2 regions of the Cyanobium sp. L1E-Cus genome follow, and region 2 is predicted to be linked to the other one. Evidence: predicted binding sites of a transcription regulator. Region 2 holds the regulator's gene; the other holds the start of a gene.
What was found. Region 2 encodes HrcA, which represses chaperone genes, less so after heat shock. Its sites were predicted from a motif close to TTAGCACTCNNNNNNNNNGAGTGCTAA; they were not measured.
Positions count from the first base shown of each region.

Region 1: the regulator HrcA is predicted to act here: its motif matches at 2,163-2,189, upstream of groES (co-chaperone GroES).

Region 1 covers NZ_JAGQBS010000007.1:66,897-78,431, reverse strand. The annotation lists gene atpC (ATP synthase F1 subunit epsilon) at 102-509, opposite strand; gene atpD (F0F1 ATP synthase subunit beta) at 539-1,999, opposite strand; gene groES (co-chaperone GroES) at 2,266-2,577, shown strand; gene groL (chaperonin GroEL) at 2,629-4,263, shown strand; gene KBZ22_RS08285 (ammonium transporter) at 4,478-5,749, shown strand; gene msrB (peptide-methionine (R)-S-oxide reductase MsrB) at 5,746-6,228, opposite strand; gene secG (preprotein translocase subunit SecG) at 6,242-6,472, opposite strand; gene gpmI (2,3-bisphosphoglycerate-independent phosphoglycerate mutase) at 6,496-8,079, opposite strand; gene pyrR (bifunctional pyr operon transcriptional regulator/uracil phosphoribosyltransferase PyrR) at 8,295-8,831, shown strand; gene KBZ22_RS08260 (ferredoxin-thioredoxin reductase variable chain) at 8,850-9,068, opposite strand; gene KBZ22_RS08255 (hypothetical protein) at 9,112-9,954, opposite strand; gene KBZ22_RS08250 (Hsp70 family protein) at 10,058-11,535, opposite strand, start outside.
Region 2 covers NZ_JAGQBS010000011.1:30,473-42,007, forward strand. The annotation lists gene KBZ22_RS10845 (methylenetetrahydrofolate reductase) at 1-90, opposite strand, end outside; gene KBZ22_RS10850 (response regulator transcription factor) at 141-422, shown strand; gene KBZ22_RS10855 (adenylate cyclase) at 419-985, opposite strand; gene KBZ22_RS10860 (NAD(+) kinase) at 1,017-1,952, opposite strand; gene nuoK (NADH-quinone oxidoreductase subunit NuoK) at 1,967-2,296, opposite strand; gene KBZ22_RS10870 (NADH-quinone oxidoreductase subunit J) at 2,365-2,967, opposite strand; gene ndhI (NAD(P)H-quinone oxidoreductase subunit I) at 2,964-3,560, opposite strand; gene nuoH (NADH-quinone oxidoreductase subunit NuoH) at 3,641-4,771, opposite strand; gene KBZ22_RS10885 (citrate synthase) at 4,796-5,950, opposite strand; gene KBZ22_RS10890 (histidine phosphatase family protein) at 5,978-6,535, opposite strand; gene KBZ22_RS10895 (DUF3352 domain-containing protein) at 6,535-8,166, opposite strand; gene KBZ22_RS10900 (rhodanese-like domain-containing protein) at 8,197-8,553, shown strand; gene KBZ22_RS10905 (heat-inducible transcriptional repressor HrcA) at 8,680-9,588, shown strand; gene KBZ22_RS10910 (hypothetical protein) at 9,675-10,124, shown strand; gene trpB (tryptophan synthase subunit beta) at 10,141-11,409, opposite strand; gene KBZ22_RS10920 (FitA-like ribbon-helix-helix domain-containing protein) at 11,505-11,535, shown strand, end outside.

The DNA.
Region 1 (11,535 bases), on a different contig from region 2:
AACCATAAAAATTCCGGAAGTCAACCCTGGGTACGGGTTGACTTCCGGAATTAAAATCTTTGAATACTTAGATTCTTGGAAAATCTAGAATGTTTGGAAATCTAGATGGCTTTGCTTGCTTGGAATCGGGCGCGAGACGCAGCCAGTGCTTGCTGGGCTTTGACCTTGTCTGGGCTAGCTGGCTTGCCCTCGAATGCAGCTGCTGCCGATTGGGCAGCCTCAAAGGCAGCCTCTGCGGATGCAGCATTAATTGAGCTGCCGAGCTCAGCGGCATTCACCAAAACGGTGACCTCATCGGCCTCCACTTCAGCGAAACCACCCATTAGGGCGATCGTTGACCAAGCGCCGCCGGAGCGCAGACGCATTACGCCTGTATCCAGTGCTGCCAGCATGGTGACGTGGCCAGGAAGGATACCTACCTGCCCAGTAGTGCTTGGCAGGATTACCTCTTCGGCGGTTCCATCAAAAACGCTCTGATCAGGGGCCAGAACGCGGAGGGTGAGACTCATGGGTAGGGGTCCTCAGGGAAAAGCAGGAATCAACCCTTGGCTTCGGCAAGAATCTTGGCGGCCTTGGCCCTCACCTGGTCGATGTTGCCCACTAGGTAGAAGGCAGCTTCAGGTAGGTCGTCAAGCTCGCCGGCCAGAATCATGTTGAAGCCCTTGATCGTGTCGTCCAGCTTGACGTACTCACCCTTTTGACCGGTGAAGATCTCGGCCACGAAGAATGGCTGGGAGAGAAACTTCTCGATCTTGCGGGCCCGGTCAACCGTGCGGCGGTCGTCCTCGGAGAGTTCGTCGAGACCAAGAATCGCAATGATGTCTTGGAGCTCTTTGTAGCGCTGCAGGGTGCTTTGCACGGAGCGTGCAGTGCGGTAGTGCTCATCACCTACCACCGCTGGCTGAAGCATGGTGCTGGTGGAATCCAGAGGATCCACAGCCGGGTAGATGCCCTTGGAAGCCAGGCCGCGGCTCAGCACGGTGGTGGCGTCTAGGTGGGCAAAGGTGGTGGCAGGTGCCGGGTCGGTCAGGTCGTCTGCAGGTACGTAGACGGCCTGGATCGAAGTGATCGAGCCTTCCAGGGTGGAGGTGATGCGCTCTTGCAGCATGCCCACGTCGGTGCCGAGGGTGGGCTGATAGCCCACAGCTGAAGGCATGCGGCCGAGCAGGGCCGATACCTCTGAACCGGCCTGCACGAAACGGAAGATGTTGTCGACGAACAGCAAGACGTCTTGCTTGTTCGTATCGCGGAAGTGCTCAGCCATGGTGAGTGCTGAGAGACCCACGCGCATGCGGGCACCAGGGGGCTCGTTCATCTGGCCATAGCAGAGCGCCACCTTCGACTTGGAAAGGTCGTCGGGGTTGATCACACCCGATTCCTTGAATTCCTCGTAAAGGTCGTTGCCTTCGCGGGTGCGCTCGCCAACGCCAGCGAACACGGAAACGCCGCCGTGCTCCTTGGCGATGTTGTTGATTAGCTCTTGGATCAGCACGGTCTTGCCAACGCCGGCACCGCCGAACAGGCCAACCTTGCCCCCTTGGCGGTAAGGAGCCAGCAGGTCGATCACCTTGATGCCGGTCTCAAAAACCTTGGGCTTGGTCTCCAGCTCAGTGAGGCTGGGGGCGGCGCGGTGGATCGAAGCGGTCACGCTGGTGGTTACTGGACCCTGCTCATCCACGGGCTCGCCGAGCACGTTGAAGATGCGACCGAGGGTGGCTTCGCCCACGGGTACGCAAATTGGGGCGCCAGTATCAACTGCCTCCATGCCACGGACCAAGCCGTCGGTGGTGCTCATGGCCACAGCACGGACTCGGTGATCGCCCAGCAACTGTTGGACTTCAGCAGTTAGGGCGACTAGCTGGCCGGCCGAATTTTTGGCTTCAATCCGAAGCGCGTTGTAAATCTTGGGCAGCTTGCCGGCCGGGAATTCAACGTCTAAAACCGGGCCAATCACCTGCCGGACGGTGCCTTTGGTGCCGGTGGCGGTAGCAGCTGCCATAGGTAAGGAAATCTTGGGGAAGCGCAGGGGGAATCAGCCCGCCTGAAGCGGCGCAACCTTACCACCGCGACAGGCGGTAAACCCTGTTCAGCAACTGTTCGCCCTGGTGGTTCGGTCACCCGCACGGTCTGGGCCTGGGCACTGGAACTTGATTGGGCATAAGTTGGCACTCGTAGAGCTCGAGTGCTAAATCGCCCCTCAGGCCCACTCAAGTTCACTGTTCTGTGGCGTCTCAGGCGTCATGTCATTGCTCCCGCAATCCATCCATGGCTGCTGTTTCTCTCAGCGTCTCCACGGTTAAGCCCCTCGGAGATCGCATTTTTATCAAGGTGTCCGAATCGGAGGAGAAAACCGCCGGCGGCATCCTTCTGCCTGACACCGCTAAGGAAAAGCCCCAGGTGGGCGAGGTGGTGCAGATCGGCCCCGGCAAGCGCAACGACGACGGCAGCCGCCAGGCTCCTGAGGTCAGCGTTGGCGACAAGGTGCTCTACAGCAAGTACGCCGGCACCGACATCAAGCTCGGCAGCGACGAGTTTGTGTTGCTTTCCGAGAAGGACATCCTCGCCATCGTCAACTGACGACTGGCCGATTACTGAATCCGACCTAACCCCATAAGGACATCGCCTTCCATGGCTAAGCGCATTATTTACAACGAGAACGCTCGCAGAGCTCTCGAAAGAGGTATCGACATTCTGGCTGAGGCCGTTGCTGTCACCCTTGGACCCAAGGGCCGCAACGTGGTCCTGGAGAAAAAGTTTGGTGCTCCCCAGATCATCAACGACGGCGTCACCATCGCCAAGGAAATTGAGCTCGAAGACCACATCGAGAACACCGGTGTTGCCCTGATCCGTCAGGCCGCCTCCAAAACCAACGATGCCGCCGGCGACGGCACCACCACCGCCACTGTTTTGGCCCATGCCATGGTCAAGGCAGGCTTGCGCAACGTGGCTGCAGGCGCCAATGCGATCACCCTCAAAAAGGGCATCGATAAGGCTTCCGATTTCCTCGTAGGCAAGATCAAGGAGCACGCCAAGCCCATCTCCGACTCCAGCGCCATCGCCCAAGTGGGCACCATCTCCGCCGGCAACGACGAAGAGGTAGGTCGCATGATCGCCGATGCGATGGACAAGGTCGGTAAGGAAGGTGTGATCTCCCTGGAAGAAGGGAAATCGATGACCACCGAGCTGGAGGTCACCGAAGGCATGCGCTTCGACAAGGGCTACATCTCGCCCTATTTCGCCACCGACACCGAGCGCATGGAAGCGGTGCTCGAAGAGCCCTACATCCTGCTCACCGATAAGAAGATCGGTTTGGTGCAGGACCTGGTGCCCGTGCTTGAGCAGATCGCCCGTACAGGCAAGCCCCTGCTGATCATTGCCGAGGACATCGAGAAGGAAGCCCTAGCCACCCTCGTTGTGAACCGCCTGCGCGGCGTGCTCAACGTGGCGGCAGTCAAGGCCCCTGGTTTCGGTGATCGCCGCAAGGCCATGCTCGAGGACATCGCCGTTCTCACCAACGGTCAGCTGATCACCGAGGACGCCGGTCTCAAGCTTGAGAACGCCAAATTGGAGATGCTGGGCACCGCCCGCCGCATCACCATCAACAAGGACACCACCACCATCGTGGCCGAAGGCAACGAAGTGGCCGTCAAGGCGCGCTGCGAGCAGATCCGCAAGCAGATGGACGAAACCGACTCCTCCTATGACAAGGAGAAGCTGCAGGAGCGTCTTGCCAAGCTGAGCGGCGGTGTGGCCGTGGTCAAGGTGGGTGCCGCCACCGAGACTGAGATGAAGGACAAGAAGCTGCGCCTGGAAGACGCCATCAACGCCACCAAGGCGGCTGTTGAAGAAGGCATCGTTCCTGGTGGTGGCACCACCTTGGCCCACCTGGCCCCCGCCCTCGAGGAGTGGGCTGCGGCCAACCTCTCTGGCGAGGAGCTGATCGGCGCCCACATCGTGGCCTCCGCGCTGACCGCACCCTTGATGCGCATCGCTCAAAACGCTGGCGTCAATGGCGCTGTCGTGGCTGAGAACGTGCGCAACAAGCCCTTCAACGAGGGCTACAACGCCGCCACCGGCGAGTACGTCGACATGCTGGCTGCCGGTATCGTCGACCCCGCCAAGGTGACCCGCTCCGGTCTGCAAAATGCCGCCTCCATCGCCGGCATGGTGCTGACCACCGAGTGCATCGTGGCTGATATGCCAGACAAGAAAGATGCTGCTCCCGCCGGTGGCGGCATGGGCGGCGGCGACTTCGACTATTGACAGCGAGATGGGTGCCTTCGAGGCCCCTCTCCGTCATCGTCAGCGAGGGCAGAAGGGTTTTCCTTCTGCCCTTTTTTTGTTCGTTTCCGTTCAGCCAAGCGGGCCCATCCATCCCAGCTGTATCGGTTGCCACCTTTAAAGGCTCTTTTGGTAGCGGTTGCTACTGGCTGCTGATCCGTTGGTCTTCAGGGTGGCGCCTGGTTTTGGCTCAGCTGTGCCGCTTCTGTTTGCAACCGATCTGGCCCTTCGCAGTGCCAACAATGGTTTTGTGTTGGTGAGTGCCGCCCTGGTGCTGATGATGACGCCAGCTCTGGCCCTCTTTTATGCGGGCTTTGTTCGCAGCCGCAACGTGCTTAACACCATGGTGATGAGCTTCACCGCCATGGCCCTGGTGAGTGTGCTCTGGGTGTTGTTCGGCTACAGCCTGGCCTTCTCTCCCGGCAGCGGTCCCCTGGCTCCGTTCATCGGCGGGTTGCAGTGGGCGGGGCTCAGCAATTGGTCGGCTCCCTATGGGGATGGGCAACTCAGTCACGGTGCCGTTGCCCTGTTCCAGGTCACCTTTGCGATCATCACTCCGGCGCTGATTTCCGGTGCGGTGGTGGAGCGGATGCATTTCCGCGCCTGGATGGTGTTTCTGCTGCTCTGGAGCACCTTCATCTATCTACCCCTGGCCCACATGGTGTGGGGCCCCGGTGGGTTCTTGGGTAGCTCCGGCCTCGGTGCTATCGACTTCGCCGGTGGCCTGGTGGTGGAACTGGCCTCGGGCGTGGCCGCCGCCGTTGCTGCCTTGGTGGTGGGCCGGCGTCGCAGTGGGGGCGTGGGCTATGCCGCCCCACCCCACAACGTGCCCTTCATCCTGTTTGGGGCGGGCCTGCTCTGGTTCGGCTGGTTTGGCTTCAATGGTGGTAGCGGCCTGGTGGCAGGCAATTTGGCCTCCCTTGCCTGCCTCACCACCAATACCGCTGCCGCTGCCGCTGCCCTGGGCTGGATGCTGCTGGAAACATGGCAGCGCGGCAAGCCCACTGCCGTGGGTGTGGCTACCGGCGCCGTGGCCGGCCTAGTGGCGATCACCCCAGCGGCTGGCTATGTGAGCCCTCTGGCGGCTGTGTTGATCGGCTTTGCGGCGGCCCTGGTTTGCAGCTATGCCATGCAACTCAAGAATCGCTGGCGGCTCGATGACAGCCTCGATGTGCTGCCGGTGCATGGCGTGGCCGGGTTGCTCGGCACTCTGCTAACTGGCGTGTTCACGTTGAAAAGCCTCAATCCCGCTGGCGCAGATGGACTGCTAGTCGGTCAGCCAGGTCAGCTCTGGATTCAGCTCAAGGCCGCAGGATTCACAATTCTTTTTGTTGGAGTAGGCACGTATGTGATTCTTCTACTGATTCGCCTGGTGATGCCCCTGCGTGTTAACGACATTCAGGAACAGCAGGGCCTCGATATCAATGCTCACGGCGAAGAGGCCTACAACGGCGAATACACCGGTTAACCGGTGATGAAATTGAGGGCTGCGCCGTTGTTGCAGTAGCGCTTGCCACTGGGCTTAGGGCCGTCGTCAAACACGTGGCCCTGATGGCCGCCGCAGCGCCGGCAGTGGTATTCGGTGCGGGGCACGATCAACTTGAAGTCCACCTTGGTGGCGATCCCGTTGGGCAGCGGTTGCCAGAAGCTGGGCCAGCCGGTGCCGCTCTCGTATTTGGCCTTGGAGCTAAAGAGGGGCAGGGCGCAGCCAGCACAAACGAAAGTGCCTGGGCGTTTTTCGCTATTCAAGGGGCTGGAGAAGGGCCTTTCGGTGCCTTCCTGGCGGAGCACGTTATAAGCGGCAGGGTTGAGACGTTTCTTCCAGCTGGCTTCGCTGAGCTGCCAGGCGGGATCTTGGGCCTTGGAAGCTGCTTCGGCGCGGGAGACGCCAGTGAAGAAGGCACCCAGGCTTGATCCCAGGGCTACCAGCAGATTGCGTCGCGGCATTGGCGTCACAGACCTAACCGAGCCAGCCGGCGCTGAGCACAACGGCCAGGCCAAGAAAAATTGCTAGCAAGGTCCAGCTGATGCGGTTGAGGGTGGCTTCGGCGCTACGGGCACTGGTGAACATCGAACCGCCGCTAGCGGCCAGCCCGCCCATGCCATCGCCCTTGGGGCTATGTAGTAGCACGCTGATGATCAGCAGAACGCCACTGCCAATCCACACCCATGACAAAACTGAAGTGATCATGGGCCTCTTTGAATAGAGGCAGATTAAACGCCCAGGGTCTGGGGGATGGGACTGGATGCGGCTGCGGTCCCAGTTGCCAGGATCAGTGATTCACCGCTCATGGTTGCGGGCTTGGGCAGGTGCAAGATCTCGAGCAGGGTCGGGGCGATGTCGGCTAAGCCGCCATGGTCACGCAGCGACACGTTGGTGCCGTGGCCGGGCAGCTTGCGTTTCTCGCCCTCCACCAAAATCACGGGCACGGGGTTTGTGGTGTGAGCAGTCCAAGGGCGACCATCTGGGCCCTCCATCACTTCGGCATTGCCGTGGTCTGCGGTGATCAGCAGCGTGCCTCCCATGCGGTTGGTGGCCTCCATCAGCTTTCCTACACAGGTGTCGACAGTGGTGATTGCTTCAGTGGTGGCTTTCATTTTGCCGGTGTGCCCCACCATGTCCGGATTGGCGTAATTGATTACCACCAACGAGTAAATGCCCTTTTTGATTGCGGCAATACAGCTTTCAGTGAGCTCGCCGGCGGACATTTCCGGGGATAGGTCGTAGGTAGCCACCCGGGGGGAGGGGACTAGGTGGCGATCTTCTCCAGGGAAGGCCTGCTCAATTCCCCCATTCATGAAATAGGTGACGTGAGGATATTTTTCGGTTTCAGCTGTGCGGAACTGGCGCAGCCCCGAGTTCGAAACCACTTGGCCCAGTAAGCCATCGAGAGATTCGGGCGGAAAAGCCACCGCTACGGGCAAGCCCCTTTCGTATTGGGTGAAGGTGACCACATCCAGTTGGGCTTGGCGCTGCCGCGAGAAGTCGTCAAATTCCGGCAAAACCAGGGCGCGGATCAACTGGCGCACCCGGTCGGGCCGGAAGTTGAAACACACCAGAGCGTCTCCGCTCTTGATCAATCCCTCCGCCAATCGCAACGGCTCGAGGAATTCGTCGCCGATCTCTTGGGCGTAGGAGGCGTGGATGGCGTTGACCGGGCTGAGCTCGGATATCTCGCTTGGTTCGGTTAAGAGTCGATAGGCCTTCTCAGTGCGCTCCCAGCGGTTATCGCGATCCATTGCCCAGTAGCGGCCGCAGAGGGTAGCGATTCGGCCCACGCCGGCCCGACTGATCTGCTCTTGAACCTGGGTGACGAATCGGGGGGCACTGCTCGGGTCCGTGTCCCGGCCATCGGTGATCACGTGGATGCAGACATCCTTGAGACCGCGGCTCGCGGCCCATTGCAACAAACCCCCTAGGTGGGTGATGTGACTGTGCACGCCCCCATCGGAGCACAGGCCGATCAGGTGCAGGCAGCCGCCCTTGAGAAGTAGGCGGTCGGCTAAGGAATTGAGCGCAGGGTTGGCGGCCAAGCTGCCGTCCTTGACAGCTTGGCTGATCCGCACCAGCTCCTGGCGAATGATTCGACCGGAGCCGATTGTGAGATGGCCCACCTCAGAATTGCCCATCTGATGATCTGGCAGGCCGACAGCGGCGCCGCTGGCCTCAATCAGGGTGTGGGGGTAGGCGTGCCAGAGGGCATCCATCACCGGGGTGCTGGCAGCACGTATGGCGTTGTGATCGGCTTCGTGGCTGTAACCCCAGCCATCCAAAATGGCGAGTACGACCGGGGCCACAGAGGATGAAGCCCTAGAGGCCGATGCTGGGCCTGGCACCAGGGTGGATTGCTGCTGGGAGGGAATAGTCGTCACCCGTCTCGCCTAGCGACGTTGAACCAACGCCTTCCAAAACCAACTTACAGTGCAAATGTGCTGCGATCCCAACTGCTTCCCTCGGGGTCAGCCTTTGGTCACACAGCCAACCAGCCCTAGCCGACTTGCCTGATTCCCTAATGCATCGGCTCGAACTGCTCTCGGCCCTGGATTTGGGCCGCACCCTTGACCGGCTTGCCTCCCAGGTGTTGGAAGGCGTGGCCGATAGCAGCTCCTTGGTGCTTCTCGGCATACCCACCCGTGGAGTGGCGTTGGCTGAGGTTTTGGCCTCCCGCTTGGCAGTCTTAGCCGGCCATCCGATCGACCAAGGCAGTGTCGATCCCACCTTTCATCGAGATGACCTGGAGCGAGTCGGCACCCGTTTGGGCCAGCCCACCGATTTGCCCGTGGCTCTGGATGGGCGCCAGGTGGTGTTGGTGGATGACGTGATCTTTACGGGGCGCACTGTGCGGGCGGCACTTGAAGCCTTGCAAGCCTGGGGGCGGCCCAAGCGGGTCAGCTTGCTGGCCATGGTGGATCGCGGTCACCGGGAGCTGCCGATCCAGCCTGATTTCTGTGGAAAGCTAGTGCCCACCAGTCGCCAAGAATCAATCCAGCTCTGCCTACAGGAGATCGATGGCGAGGAGGGGGTGTTCCTGCTGCGGCCGGAGCTCTAACGAGATTCAGGCAAGCGATCAGGCGGGAGCCAGCTCATCTGAGCGGAAATGGGCCCGAAATTTGCCGAAGGCAACTACCACCGGCAAGGTTGGGCTGATCACCCGGCCCTTCCACTCGTTGAGCACGGTGACCACCTCACCCTGTTGGCCTTTGAGATCGAAGGCGACCCCGCGGTGCTGGGGGTGGTGGTATACGACCACGCTTTGGGAGACCTGAACCTGATCACCTGCCTGCATGGCTCCAGAGCTTCATCGCGGGGCCAATCTTGTCACGCGCCAATCACCGCTTGCTGGATCGGCGCTGACAGGCCGTCTCCGGCCCGGCCTCAACCACCTGTCCACCTAAGGCCCGACAGGCCTCCTGGAACGCGGACCACTCGTCCATACCCTGGGAGATCCGTTGGCGCACCTGGGCATCGAGTTGGGCGGCGGGCACGGTGTGGGGCAGCTGGCCATGGGCGTCGTGTTCGCGCTCCTGCACTGACAGGCCTTCGATGCCCTTCTGCACCTTGGCTTGTAGGCCGCGGCTCTGGGTTTTCCACCAGGGATGGTCGATGCGGGTGAGGGCCTCGAGGGCCTCCCACCAGCGCTTTTGCTCTGTGAGGCCCTTGGCCCGCTCCAGCTGCAGCCGGTTGCGAGTCCAGTTTTCACTGAGTTTGTCGCCCAGGCTGTCGCCGTCGGCCCGGTGGTCATCGCCCATCACAGCCAGGATCTTCAGGGCTGCAGGTAGGTCGCCCTCCTGGAAGCGGGTCATGGCGCGCTGCTGCAGGTTTTGCTGCCACACCAGCAGCCGCTGGCGGTCGGCTTCGCTGCCGGTAAGGGAGTTCACCAGTTGCAATTGCAACTGCAGAGCCTCGCCCCAGCGCTCCTGCTGCCAGAGCTGGGCCGCTTTGCGGCGCCGGCAGCTGCCTTGTTCGGCAGGGGCCTGCCCCCCCAGCCAGCGCAGGGCTTCGAGCTGTTCGCTGTAGCGCAGGCAGGCTTCTAAGTCGCCGCTCCTTGCCGCCTGCTCCAACCGTTGCGGCAGCTGCTGCTCCCACCAGTAGGTCGCCCCAATGCCGCAGGCCACAAGACCCAGGGTGAGACCCAGCCAGAAACGGGGCAGCCTGTGGCGGCGTAGGGCCAAGGCAAATACGGAAATATGAAACTTAGTTTTATGGACGCTGCGGCCGAGATGCCGTCAGCGGAGGGCAGCGCTTGCGGCGTCCACTTGACTTTGCCTCTAACTCTCAGCGCACCGGGCCCAGAAGTTGGGGGGCGCTGAGGCGACCACTGCGTAGGTCCGTGACCTCCAGCACCAGCTGGCCCTGGTCGTTGACAGAAAAAGACAACCGCAGACAGTCCTCGCCAGGCTGTCCCGGCACGTCCAGGGCAAGGTCTGGGGGTTGCTCGCTCCAGGGCATCACTCGGGCTTGCCCCGCTGGTCGCGGACGCAGCACCGGTAGCCCGGCCTCAAACACCACCTCGCTGCGTCTTTCGTTGTCTGGTTCTCCCAGCACCAGCTCCAGGCTTCGCTGGTTGGGGCTGCTGCAGGCGAGCACGATTTCCAGCGGCCGCTCACTCGGCCAGGTTTGTCCCGCCACAAACAGCGGTTGCCAGTGATGGCGGCTGGAGCGCTGATCCCAGCAGCGCAGGCAAATTCCGTAGCGCAAAACATCCCGCACCCGCACCCCGGGGGTGAGGGCCAGGGCCCCCAGGGCTACGGCTTCCACCGGCCGGCTTTCCTGCAGGGGAATGCCGCCGCAGCGCTCCTGCAGCCATTGGTGGATCAGGGGCATGCGGCTGCTGCCACCAACCGGCAGCAGGGCGGTGATCTGGTTTGGGGCCAGGCCATCGCGTCGGGCTCCCGCCAACACGACCTCCAACAGATCATCGAGTTGGGCCAGCAAGCCCCGCTCCACCAACAAGGCGTTTAGGCCGCTGCGACTCAGCCGCAGAGGTTGGGGAGGCAGGCCTGCAGGACTCCAGAACACCAGGGCCTCTTCGGCGCTGCTGAGCTGGCATTTGAGCGATTCAGCTGCCTCCAGCAGGGCCCCATCAAGGGGGGCTCCGGGACAAAGGTGGGCTGCGATCCAGCGATCTATATCCCGGCCTCCCAGGGCCACCCCTGCCTTGCCTATCACCCGGGCACAGCGCAGGGCCTGGCGACTTGAACTCAGATCCCGGCCGGCGAAGCGCAGCAGCTGGGCCATGGGCGCCGGGCGTCCTTCGCCACCCTCTAGGGCCACCAGGGATAGGTCGATGGTGCCGCCTCCCAGGTCCACCACCAGCACCGTGCTGCCAGCAGGCAACCCCGCACCGATGGCTGCGGCGGTGGGTTCGTCCACCAGGGCCAGCTCAGGCACCTCTAGCTCGCTGCATACCTCCTGCAGCCATTGGCGGTAGCGGGGGTAGCTGTCAATAGGAGCGGTCAGCACCAGCCGCTCGGGCGCAAGCCCTGGCGGCAGGGCGGCCCAGAGCTGCCTCAGCAGCAAGGCTCCGGCCTGTTCTGGCCGCAGTGGCAAGGCTGGGGGTGGTTCGGGCGCCGGGCAGGGGAGCGCGCCGATTTGTCGTTTGAAGTCCCGATGCAACTGGGGGCAATCGCTGTGGGCCAGGCCCGCCTCCAATACCTGGCGACCGATCAGGGGCCGTGGCATTGCTGGATCGCTGAGCCATAGCAGGGTTGGCACCGCAACCGGCTCGCTGGTGCTGTACGGCGGCAGGGCCA
Region 2 (11,535 bases):
CCTAGGTGGCATCACCTCTGCGGTGAGAGCTGGCTGCCCGCTGGCAAGGGCCCGTTGAAGCAACAAACCAATCGCGCCACTTAGGACCATCATGGAACAGCGCCCTGCCTACAGTGCTGGCAAGCGCTCGACTTGGGCCCATGGATTCCAATCACGCCACGGGAGGCTCCCTCGGCCAGGTGCGCCATGAGCTGTCGGAGCGGGAAATTGAGATCATTGAATTGGTGGCCAAGGGCCTAACCAACCAGGAGATCGCCGAATCGCTGACGATCAGCAAGCGCACCGTGGACAACCACGTGAGCAACGTCTTCACCAAAACAGGCGCCAAGAACCGGGTAGCCCTGCTGAATTGGGCCATGGACCACGGCAAAATCTGCCGCGATGGCTTCAACTGCTGCTCGATTGAACCCAGCAAGTCTTAGCTAGCTGCAGGCTCGAACAGGGCCAAGCGCTCGGCTTCTGGCCAGAGAGCCAGGGGCCGGCGGGCCAGGGCCGCATTGCTTAGCTCATGGCGCCCAGTTAGCTCACGCCCGCACCAGGCGGGCGGCTGAAGGGCCAGGCCTTGCTCAAGCCCCTGCGGCTCCAGTTCCACCTCTGCTACCACCAGCGGTGCATTCGCACCCTCAAAGACGTCGAGAACCCACTCCCCACCTGGCAGATCAAGGCCATAGCGCACTTTGCAAAGGCCCTGGGGCGCCAACGCCAGCAGAGCAGCAGCATCCGCCTCTGGAATGGCGTATTCGAATTCCTGGCGCACCAAGCCCTCCGGCAGCAGGCCTGGGGCTTCAAGAAGCTGCTCGGTGCGGGCCTTGAGGGTGAGCCAGGCACCGGCTACGGCCTCTTCACCGCTGGCACGGCGCACCCGCACGGTGAAGCCATCGGCGCTCGCCACCAGGTAGCCCTGCTGCAGCTGGGCTTGCCAGCAGATATGGCGGCGCCAGTCCAGCCCCTGCACCAGAAAGCGGCGTTCAATTTCCAGGGCCATGGGGCGATTTGGGGCGGGGGCAGCAGGGGGGTTAGTTGTGGGAGGGCTCGATGGCGGTGAGGCTGCCAGCCCAATGCAACTTGTGGGTGAGGGTGCGGTAGTAGGAGGGGCTTTGCTCCAGCAGCACCTGCAGGGCCGGGTGGGGGCTGCGCTCCACTAGGGCCCGATCGCCTGGTTCCAGCACGGTGGCGTGGGCGCCATCTTTCCAAAGCTTGACCCGGCGACTGGTTTCACCCAGGGGCCACACCGAAAGCTGGGCCCTAGGCGGCACCACCACGGCCCGGCTCGAGAGGCTCATCGGGCAGATCGGATTAACCACGATCGCTTCGATGCCCGGGTGCAGGATCGGCCCACCTGCAGCCATGGAATAGCCAGTGGAGCCGGTGGGAGTGGCAATGATCAGGCCGTCGCCGCGGTATTGATCCACTACCTCACCATCGATCTCCAGCTCCAGCACACAGGTGGGGGAGACCTCATCGAGGCAGGGCCGGAAATAGAAGTCGTTGAGAGCCAGATGGGCGATCTCTGAGCCATCAACGCCGTCGCCCCGGTCGATATGGGCCTGCAACATCATGCGCCGCTCCAGGGCAAAGCGGTCTTGACGCAGCCGGTCCCAGAGGCTCTGCTCCTCGCTCTTGAGGGCGTCGGTGCTCAGGCGCAGCAGACGGCGATCGTGGGTGAGGAAGCCGAGGTGGCCGCCCACGTTGAAACTGAGGATCGGCACATCGAGGGGGGCCAGATGGCGGGCCGCACCGAGCACGGTGCCATCGCCCCCCAGCACCAGGGCTAGATCGGGCAGCTCGTCTTCCGTGGCCAGCAAGCCGGGAAAGGGATTGCGGGCCAGGCCACTGGAGGCCACCACCACATGAACCCCCTGGGCCGCCAGATCTTCTGCGCAGCGCTTGGCCTGGCGGTGGGCCGCCTGGCTGCCAGACCTAGAAATCAGCCAGACCCGCTCAAGCCGCATCGCTAAAGGACCGGCTACCAGCGCAACAGGTTGAAGCGCTCCATATCAACCGTTTCACGGTTGCGATAAAGGGAGAGCAGGATCGCCAGACCAACGGCAGCCTCAGCCGCGGCCACGGTGATAACGAAGATGGCAAACACCTGGCCGCGGATCAGCTGGCCATCAAGATAGTTGGAGAAAGCCATCAGGTTGATGTTGACGGCATTAAGCATCAGCTCAATGCTCATTAACACTCGCACCGCATTGCGGCTGTTGATCAATCCCCAGACACCGGTGCAAAACAACACCGCCGCCAGGGCCAGGTAGGCCTGCAGGGGGATGGTGGTGGGGATGGTGAACTCCATGGCGTGGCAATGATGGCGGTTGCAGTGATGGCGGTGGCAGTGAGGCTGAGAGGGCGCGGAAACGCCCGCTAGCGAGGAGAGTTTTCCAGCAACAGGGGGGTGCGCTCCTTCTCGATCAGGCCCTGATCGACTGCCTCACCTGTGATCACATCGCTGCTGAGCACATCGCGGCGGGCCAAAACGATGGCGCCGATCATAGACATCAGCAGCAGCACCGAAGCCAGCTCAAAGGGCAGGAGGTAGTCACTGAAGAGGTGCTCGCCAATGCGAATCGTGGCCTCCTCGCCCACGGGTTCTGGGCCAGGTAGGGGCCAAGGGGTAGTGAAGGCCACCCGAATCAACAGCAGAAACAAGCCACCGCAGACAGCGCCGGAGAGCAGACGCCGGAGACCAAGCCCGGGAATGGCCGCCAGGTTTTCCTTTTTATTGACGAGCATGATCGCGAACAGGATCAGCACGTTGACGGCGCCCACGTAGACGAGCACCTGGGCCGCTGCCACGAAACTGGCATTTAGCAGCAGGTAGAGACCAGCCACCGAAAGAAATACTCCGCCCAGCAGGAAGGCCGAATAAACAATGTTGGGCAGCAACACCACCCCGAGGGCTCCCAGCACCAAGGTGGCGGAGAGAGCAACGAAGCAGATCAGCTGGGCAATGGAGGAGATAGTCATGACGCGTCTCCGCTAGGCAGGGATTCGAGCACCTGCTCGGGCAATTTGCCCACCCGCGGCGCCGTATCTGGCACATCGTGAGGATCGAGTACTCCCTTGGGCAGGTAGACCAACTCCCGCAGGGGAACTACGGCCGGATCGCTGGTGACACTGGTAGGCAGGCGACCAAGGGCGATGTTGTCGAAGTTGAGGCTGTGGCGATCAAAAGCTGCCAGCTCGTATTCCTCGGTCATCGACAGGCAGTTGGTGGGGCAGTACTCCACACAGTTGCCACAGAAAATGCACACCCCAAAGTCAATCGAGTAGTTGCGCAGCTCCTTTTTCTTGGTGGCTTTGTTCATCACCCAATCCACCACCGGCAGGTTGATCGGGCAGACCCGCACACACACCTCACAGGCGATGCACTTGTCGAATTCGTAGTGGATGCGGCCCCGATAGCGCTCCGAGGGGATCAGCTTCTCGTAGGGGTACTGAACGGTGATCGGCCGGCGCCGCAGGTGATCAAAGGTCACCGCCAGACCCTGGGTCAGGTAGTTGGCCGCACCAACCGCATCGCGGGTGTAGTCACCGACTTTCTTGAGAAACCCGAACATGGAGTTGGCTCTGGGGGGAGGCGGTCGGAATGGGTCAGCCCATGATGGCTGGTCTGGAGAAAAGCTGGGTTCAGGCGCTGTCAGCCGCCAAACACAGCCGGGAAGGCCAGCTTGAGCGCTGCCGTGATCAGCAGGTTGACCAGGGCAATCGGCAACAGAAACTTCCAGCCCAGATCGAGCAGCTGGTCGATGCGCACCCTCGGCGTGGTCCAGCGCAGCAGGATCGCCAGAAACACCAGCAGATAGGCCTTGAGCACCGTCATGACGATGCCTACGGAGCCGGTGATCAGCTGCACCAAGGGTGCATCGATCGGCTGGTGCAGCCAGCTGGCCAGCCACTCAACGGGGATGGGGAACCCCCAGCCGCCTAGGTAAAGCACCGAAACCAGCAGGGCCGAGAGCACCAGGTTGATGTAGCTGCCCAGATAGAAGAGGGCGAACTTCATGCCCGAATACTCGGTCTGGTAGCCAGCCACCAGCTCCTCCTCGGCCTCGGGGAGGTCGAAGGGCAGGCGCTCACATTCGGCTAGGGCGCAGATCCAGAAGATCACGAAGCCCACCGGCTGACGCCAGATGTTCCAGCTGAGGATGCCAGCTCCGGTCTGCTGGTTGACGATGTCAACGGTGCTGAGCGAGTTGCTCATCATCACCACGGCCAGCACAGCCAGGGCCAGGGGAATCTCGTAGCTGATCGACTGGGCCGCCGCCCGCAGACCGCCCAGCAGCGAATACTTGTTGTTGGAGGCGTAGCCGCTCATCAGCAGGCCAATCGGCTGGATGCTGCTCAGGGAGATCCAAAGGAAGATACCGATGCCGACGTTGCTGATCAGCAGGTGCTGGCCGAAGGGCACCACCAACCAGCTGAGGATCACCGGAATCAGCACCAGCACTGGGCCGAGGGTGAACAGCAGGCCGTCAGCCCGGGCCGGAATGATGTCTTCCTTGAAAACGAGCTTGAGGCCATCGGCCATCGGCTGGAGCACCCCGAGGGCGCCGGCGTATTCAGGACCGATGCGCTGCTGCACCGCTGCTGAGATCTTGCGCTCCAGCCAGACGTTGACCAGCACGCCCACCACGGCCGCCACCAGCACCAGCACCATGGGCAGGGGCAGCCACAACAGGTGGGCGGCGGCAGGACTCAGGCCGAAGCCCTGCAGGGCCTGCTCAAAACTGGCCTCTAGATCCAGGCCCGGAGCCGTGGTGGTCAGCATGGCGGCAGCTTAGATGGGGTCAACTTAGCGGGCCCCCACGGGCTGCCAGTCACGGGAGGGCTGACCGGTATAGATCTGGGAGGGCCGGTAGATGCGATTAGCCCCCAGCTGCTCCTTCCAATGGGCCAGCCAGCCAGCCGTGCGGGCGATAGCAAAAATGGGCGTGAAGAGGTCTTCAGGGATGCCGAGCTTGCGGTACACCAGGCCTGAATAGAAGTCAACGTTGGGGAAAATTCCCTTAGGCCCCAGGCGCTCGGCCGCGACCTCCTCCAACTTGCGGGCTAGGTCGTACATCGGATCGTGACCGAACTGGTCGAAGAGCTGCTCCGCCAGGGTTTGGAGAATCACAGCCCGGGGGTCCTTGACCTTGTATTCCCGGTGGCCAAAACCCATGATTTTTTGCTTGCCGGCAATCGCCCGATCCAGCCAGGGCGCCACCTGATCTGGGCTGCCGATCTGGCCGAGCATCTCCAGCACATCTTCATTGGCACCACCGTGCAGGGGGCCCGCCAGGGTGCCAACCGCTGACGCCACCACGGCATAGGGGTCGGTGAGGGTGCTGGCCGTCACCCGGGCGCTGAAGGTGCTGGCGTTGAGGCTGTGCTCAGCGTGCAGGATCAGACAAGCGTCAAAGATGCGGGCCGCCAGCGGATCGGGCTCCCGCTCCGTGAGCATGTAGAGAAAATTGGCGGCGTAGGCCAGGTCGTCGCGGGGCTGGATCGGATCTTGACCCTTCCTGATCAGCTGGAAGGCCGCCACCATCGTGGGGATCTTGGCGATCAGCCGCACCACCGCAGAAACGATGTATTCGGGGTTGTCGAGGGCTCGACGGGAATAAAACAGGCCCAGGGAGGCGGCGCTGCTCTGCAGCGCATCCATCGGATGCCCCCCGGAGGGGAAGCACTTCATCATGTCCCGAATGCGGAAGCTGACCCGGCGGTGCATCTGCACCTCCTGCTCAAACTCCTGCAGCTGCTCAGCGGTGGGTAGCTCGCCCCAGATCAGCAGGTAGGCCGTCTCCAGGAAGGAGCTGCAAGATGCCAGCTGGTCTACGGGGTAGCCGCGATAGGTGAGCACCCCCCGCTGGCCATCGATGTCGCAGATCGACGATTGGGTAGCCGGCACCCCTTCCAAACCCGGCCGAAATGGGGCTGGGGTCGCCGCTCCTGTAACTACCAAGCTTCCACCGCACTCAGTAAGGCGAACTTACGGCTGCCGCTGGCCATCCCGCCGTAGCCGCAGCAACCTTGGGCCAATTAGGGCCTCCAGGCTGGCGCCGGTTGGGCCCAGGCGCAGCAGCACGATGCCGGCCTTACGCACCGAAATCGAGCCCGCCGGCAACCCCAGCAGGCTCGAGGCCAGCTCGCCCAAGTCTGGCTCATGGCCCACCAGGCCAAGGCGCCGCCAAGGGCCCGCCTGCAGCAGCGGCCGCGGATCACCACCCGGCGCCAGGCGATCCTCTAACTCCAGCGCCGGCGCTAGACCAGCCGCCACGCCAATTTCAGCGGTCTGCAGCGCCCGCCGCAGGGGGCTGCTCAGCAGGCGATCACAGTGGAGCTGCAAGCGGCACAACTCCGCCGCCACGGCCGCAGTGCGCTGACGGCCTTCAGCCGTAAGAGCCCGCTCCTGATCAGGGCGATCAGGATGGCGATCTTCGGCAATGCCGTGGCGCCAGAGCAGCAGTTCGCGCTCAACTGGTTCACTTGCAACCGGTTCACTCGCAACCAGTTCACTCTCAACCGCTACGCGCTCAGCTCTAGCCATCAACCAAATTCAAGGCGGGCCTTGAGGTGCAGGTTGGCATCAGGCTGCGCTTCCCAGCCCAGGCTCAGGCTCTGCACGGCCGGGGCTAGGGGCTGGCCGGCCAGGGCTGACAAAAGCTGCCAGGTGCTCCAGCGCTGCAGCAAGGGCTGGGCCCGGCCCGCCGCCAAAGCCCACTGCAGGGGAGCCTGGGGTAGATCGAGGCCGGCGAGCTGCTCCAGCCGCAGCCGGGGCGGCTTGCGGGAGTCACGCTGCTCCTGCAGCACCGCGAGGGTCTGACCCCACCAGGCCAGGCGGCCCTGGCTGGAGCGGGCGCCCTCCAGGCTGGCTTGCAGCTGGTTGGCATCGCCGCGGGCGAATCGGCCTCCAGCCTGGCCAGCCTCCAGCCTGGTCCAGACCCGCAGATCGGGATCCCCTTCCACCGGCAGCGGCGCGGCGATCAATCCCTCGGCCGCCAGCACCCCTGCGAGGGCCTCCGGCTGCGGTTGGTCGGCGCCAGTGCCCAGCAGCCAGCCCTGACTTGCCTCACTGCGCAGCAGCGGGCCATCGGCGGCTGCAGTCACCAGGGCCGGGAATGATCCCGGCTCGGCCTGCAGGACTGCCGCCAGCAGGGGCTGCCAGTAGGCCGGCCAAGCGGCGGGGCGCTGCACCAGGGCCAAGCTCTCTGAAGGGCCCTGCAGGGCCGCTAAAAGAGCGGCTCCCGTGGAGTCAATCTCCCCAATGCCATCCGCAGAGGGAGCCGGCACTGCGGCATCTGCAGCGAACTGCAGAAGGGCATCCAGCTCCAAGGAGCGGTTATCGGGACGCAGGCTGGCCACCAGCTCCTGCACGACCCCAGGCGCCGTGAACTCATCCGGCAACCCCAACCAGGGCCCCAGGGTTTCTGGCCGGGCTGTTAGCAGCAGCGCCCCCTGCTCAAGGCGTTGCACCGCCTGCTTAAAGCGGGGGCTGGCCGCTTGGTTGAGCTCATCGATCTGGGAGACGTCAAGGGCCTGCTCCAGCACCCCCCGACCCGACGCGATCAACACCAGGTCGTCGTCGATCAGCGCCGTAGCGATCGGCACCGGGGTGGTGCCCACCAGGGCACCACGGCCACTGATCAAACCCATGCCGCGGTAGCTGCTGATCTGCAGGTCGGTGCCCGCCAAACTGCGGGTCTGCCAGAAGCGCTGCAGAAAGCGGCGGGCGCCGTCAGCGTCGCGACTGCGCAGGGCCAGCAACCAGCCATCGGGGGCCGCCCCGGGCTCGGAAGCCAGTAGGGCAAAGCCAAGTTCGCGGCCCAGCCAGGGGGCCAGCTCGCCGGGATAGTCGAGGCCGGCGGCGGCGAAAGCACCATCCCTAAGGCCCGCGACCGCCTCAGCCGCCTGGCGCCGCTGGCGGGGGGGAGCCACCGCCCGGGCGTAGCCCACCGGCTGCTCGCCATCGCTGAGCAGATAGAGGCTCAGGGCGGCTTGGCGGGGCACAAAGCGGGCCGCCCGGGGCGACACCAGCTGCTGGTGCTGCAGCTGCAGGGGGGAGTGCTGCAGCACCAGCCACCAGCCACCCGCCGCCAGGCTCAGCAACAGCAATGTCACCGCCAGCACGACCGCCAAAAACGGGCGGGCCTTCATGCGCCCCACGCAGGATGGGTCCATCTTGACCCCAAGCCACCCCGTCTGCCCGCCATGGCACCTATCGAGACGACACCGCAGACAATCCGGGCCCGCGACCTGCAAGAGCGGCTGGAGCGGGGCGAGGCGATCCAGCTGGTGGACGTGCGCGAAGACACCGAACTGGAATTGGCCCGCCTGCCCCATGCCGTGGTGCATCTGCCCCTGGGCCGATCTAACGAGTGGATTGGCCAGCTCAACCAGCTGCTCGACCGCGACCGCCCCGTAGCCGTGCTGTGCCACGCCGGCGTGCGCAGCTGGCATCTGGGCTGCTGGCTGATGCAGGAACACGGCTTTGGTGCCGTCTGGAACGTGCAAGGGGGCATCGACGCCTGGAGTGTGGAGGTCGATCCGGCCGTACCCCGCTACTGACACCCGCAGGGCTGCGTACGATCGCCTCACTCCTGCGGCGCCCGCTTGCAGTCCGCCTCACCCAGGCCCTTGCCCGCCCGGCAGCAGGAAGTACTGCAGCTCGCCGTGCGCCACTACGTCGACACGATGGAGCCGGTGGGCAGCCAGACCCTGGTGCGCCGTTTTGGCCTGCAGGCCAGCCCGGCGACGGTGCGCTCAGCCATGGGGGCGCTGGAGCAGCGTGGCCTGCTCACCCAGCCCCACCCCTCCGCTGGCCGAATCCCCAGCCAGCAGGGCTATCGCACCTACGTTGATCAGCTGCTGCCCGCACCAGGCGCGGCCGCCCTGCAGCTGGAGCGCGAACTCACCGGACTCAGCCTGCAGTGGGCAGCCCTCGACGATCTGCTCCTGCATCTGAGCCGGCGCCTGGCAGATCTCACGGGCCTGCTCAGCCTGATCACCAGGCCCCAACGCCAGCAGTCCCAGCTGCAGGCCCTCCGACTGGTGGCCAGTGGTGAACGCCTGCTGGTGTTCCTGGTGGAGGGGGGCTCCACAGCCAGCAGCCTCAACTTGCGGCTGCCCTGCCTTGCAGTAGCGGAACTGGCATCCCTGGAGCGCTGGGTCACGGCCCAGCTGGATGGCGGCAGCATCGACTGGGCCGCCCTGCCCTCCCACCTGACCAGCAGCGGCGCCGTGCTGCGCCAAGCGCTGGCTAGCCATGGGCAGTCGCGGCAGCTGGAGGGCGAGGGCGCTGTAGCCATGGGCCTCGCTGGCCTGCTTGCCCAGCCGGAATTCAGCCAAACCCTCAGCCTGCGCCCCTTAGTGGAGCTGGTGGAGGACGCACCCCAACAGCTCCTACCCCAGCCGGGAATTTGGATCGGCGCCGAGCATCCCCACCGGGCCCTGCACCAGTGCGCCGTGGTGCAGGCCAACTACCGCAGCGGCGACGGCGGCGTGGGCCAGGTGGCCCTGGTGGGGCCGATGCGCATGGCCTACGCCACGGCCAGAGCTGCTGTGGGTTCGGTAGCCCAGGCACTGGAGAGGCTTTTGCGCTAGATCGGGCTGTGGCGATCAATCGCAGCGCCAAATATTTCCACAGCCAAAGCCGGTAAACTGATTTCAAACATCAGCTCAACCAGTTAATGGACCTCCAATCAGCAGGAGTGATCCTGAGAATTCTCAATCTGGTTGCCCTTGCTGATGGAGGAGCATCTCTTGAAGAGGAAAACCTCTTGGACTCCTTGAGCAAACAATATAAACTTCAGGCCAAAATCATTAATTGGGAAGATCAATTATCTGATCCCTCCTGCATCGAGGAGCTGGCCGCTTTGATAAATCCAGAGCAACGGGAACTGGCCATTAAAACCGCCGTGATGGTGGCTTCCGCATCAAGACAGCAGCAGGATGATGAATTCATCTGCGAGCAAGAGCGCGAGATCCTTTCTCGTCTTGCCACCGGCCTCGAGCTGAGCCCCAATCAGCTGCAAACAATCGAGAACGCGGCGGCCGAGGAGATCAAGGAGCACCCCAACCTGTGGCAGGTGCTGTTTTCGCTATTCGGCAATCGTTTCGACTTCCCAGTGCTGGGCTGATCCCAACCTGCTGGCATCAGCCCCCCATTTTGTCGCCGAGCTTCTCGGCCACGGTGTTGACGTCCTTGTCGCCGCGGCCCGAGAGGTTGAGCACCACCTCGGTGCCAGGGGCCAGGGTGGGGCAGAGCTTCTCCAGCCAGGCGAAGGCGTGGGCCGTTTCCAGGGCCGGGATGATGCCCTCCAGGCGACACAGAAGCTGCAGGGCGTCCAGTGCCTCGGTGTCTGTCACGGCGCCGTATTCGGCCCGGCCAATGGTTTTGAGGTAGCTGTGCTCGGGGCCCACGCCGGGGTAATCAAGGCCGGCGCTGATCGAGTGGGCCTCCTGCACCTGGCCCTCCTCGTCCTGCAGCAGCAGGCTCATGGCGCCGTGCAGCACCCCAACACGGCCCTCGGTGATCGTGGCGGCATGGCGGCCGGTGGCCACGCCATCGCCGGCGGCCTCCACCCCCACTAGGCGCACGGAAGTGTCCTGCACGAAGGGATGGAACAGGCCCATGGCGTTGGAGCCACCGCCCACGCAGGCCACCAGCACGTCGGGCAAGCGGCCAAAGGCCTCGTGGCACTGGCGCTTGGTTTCCTCACCGATCACGGCGTGGAAATCGCGCACCAGCATCGGGTAGGGGTGGGGGCCCGCCACCGAACCGAGGATGTAGTGGGTGCTCTCCACGTTGGTGACCCAGTCGCGGATCGCCTCGCTGGTGGCGTCCTTGAGGGTGGCAGTGCCGGCAGTCACAGGTTGCACCGTTGCCCCCAGCAGCCGCATGCGGAAAACATTGAGGGCTTGGCGGCGCATGTCTTCCGCGCCCATGTAGACGACGCACTCCAGCCCGAAGCGGGCACACACGGTGGCCGTGGCCACGCCGTGCTGGCCAGCGCCGGTTTCGGCAATGATCCGCTTTTTGCCCATGCGCAGGGCCAGCAGCGCCTGCCCTAGGGCGTTGTTGATCTTGTGGGCGCCGGTGTGGTTGAGGTCTTCTCGCTTCAGCCAGATGCGGGGGCCGCCCTCGGGCCGGCGGTAGTGCTCGGTGAGGCGCTCAGCCTCATAGAGGGGATTGGGCCGCCCCACATAGGTGCGGAGCAGGTGGTTGAGCCGATCGGTAAAAGCAGGATCCTTCCATGCCTCAGCCGCGGCCTGCTCCAGCTCCGCCAGGGCGGGAATCAGGGTTTCGGGCACGTACTGGCCGCCGAACTGGCCGTAGCGACCCAGGCTGTTGGGGCGAGCTGCGAGCTCCAGGGCTGCAGGTTCGGGGCTGATGCCCTGTAGAGGGGGAACGGTGCTAGTCACCGGCGGCTGAATCAGATAGGCAGAGCCTAAGAAGCCAGCAGCAGGAACCAGGACGGTTCCATAATGGTTGAATTGCCATCAGAGCGCTGGCTGCCATGGCCAAAACCATCACGCTCAAAAACCTGC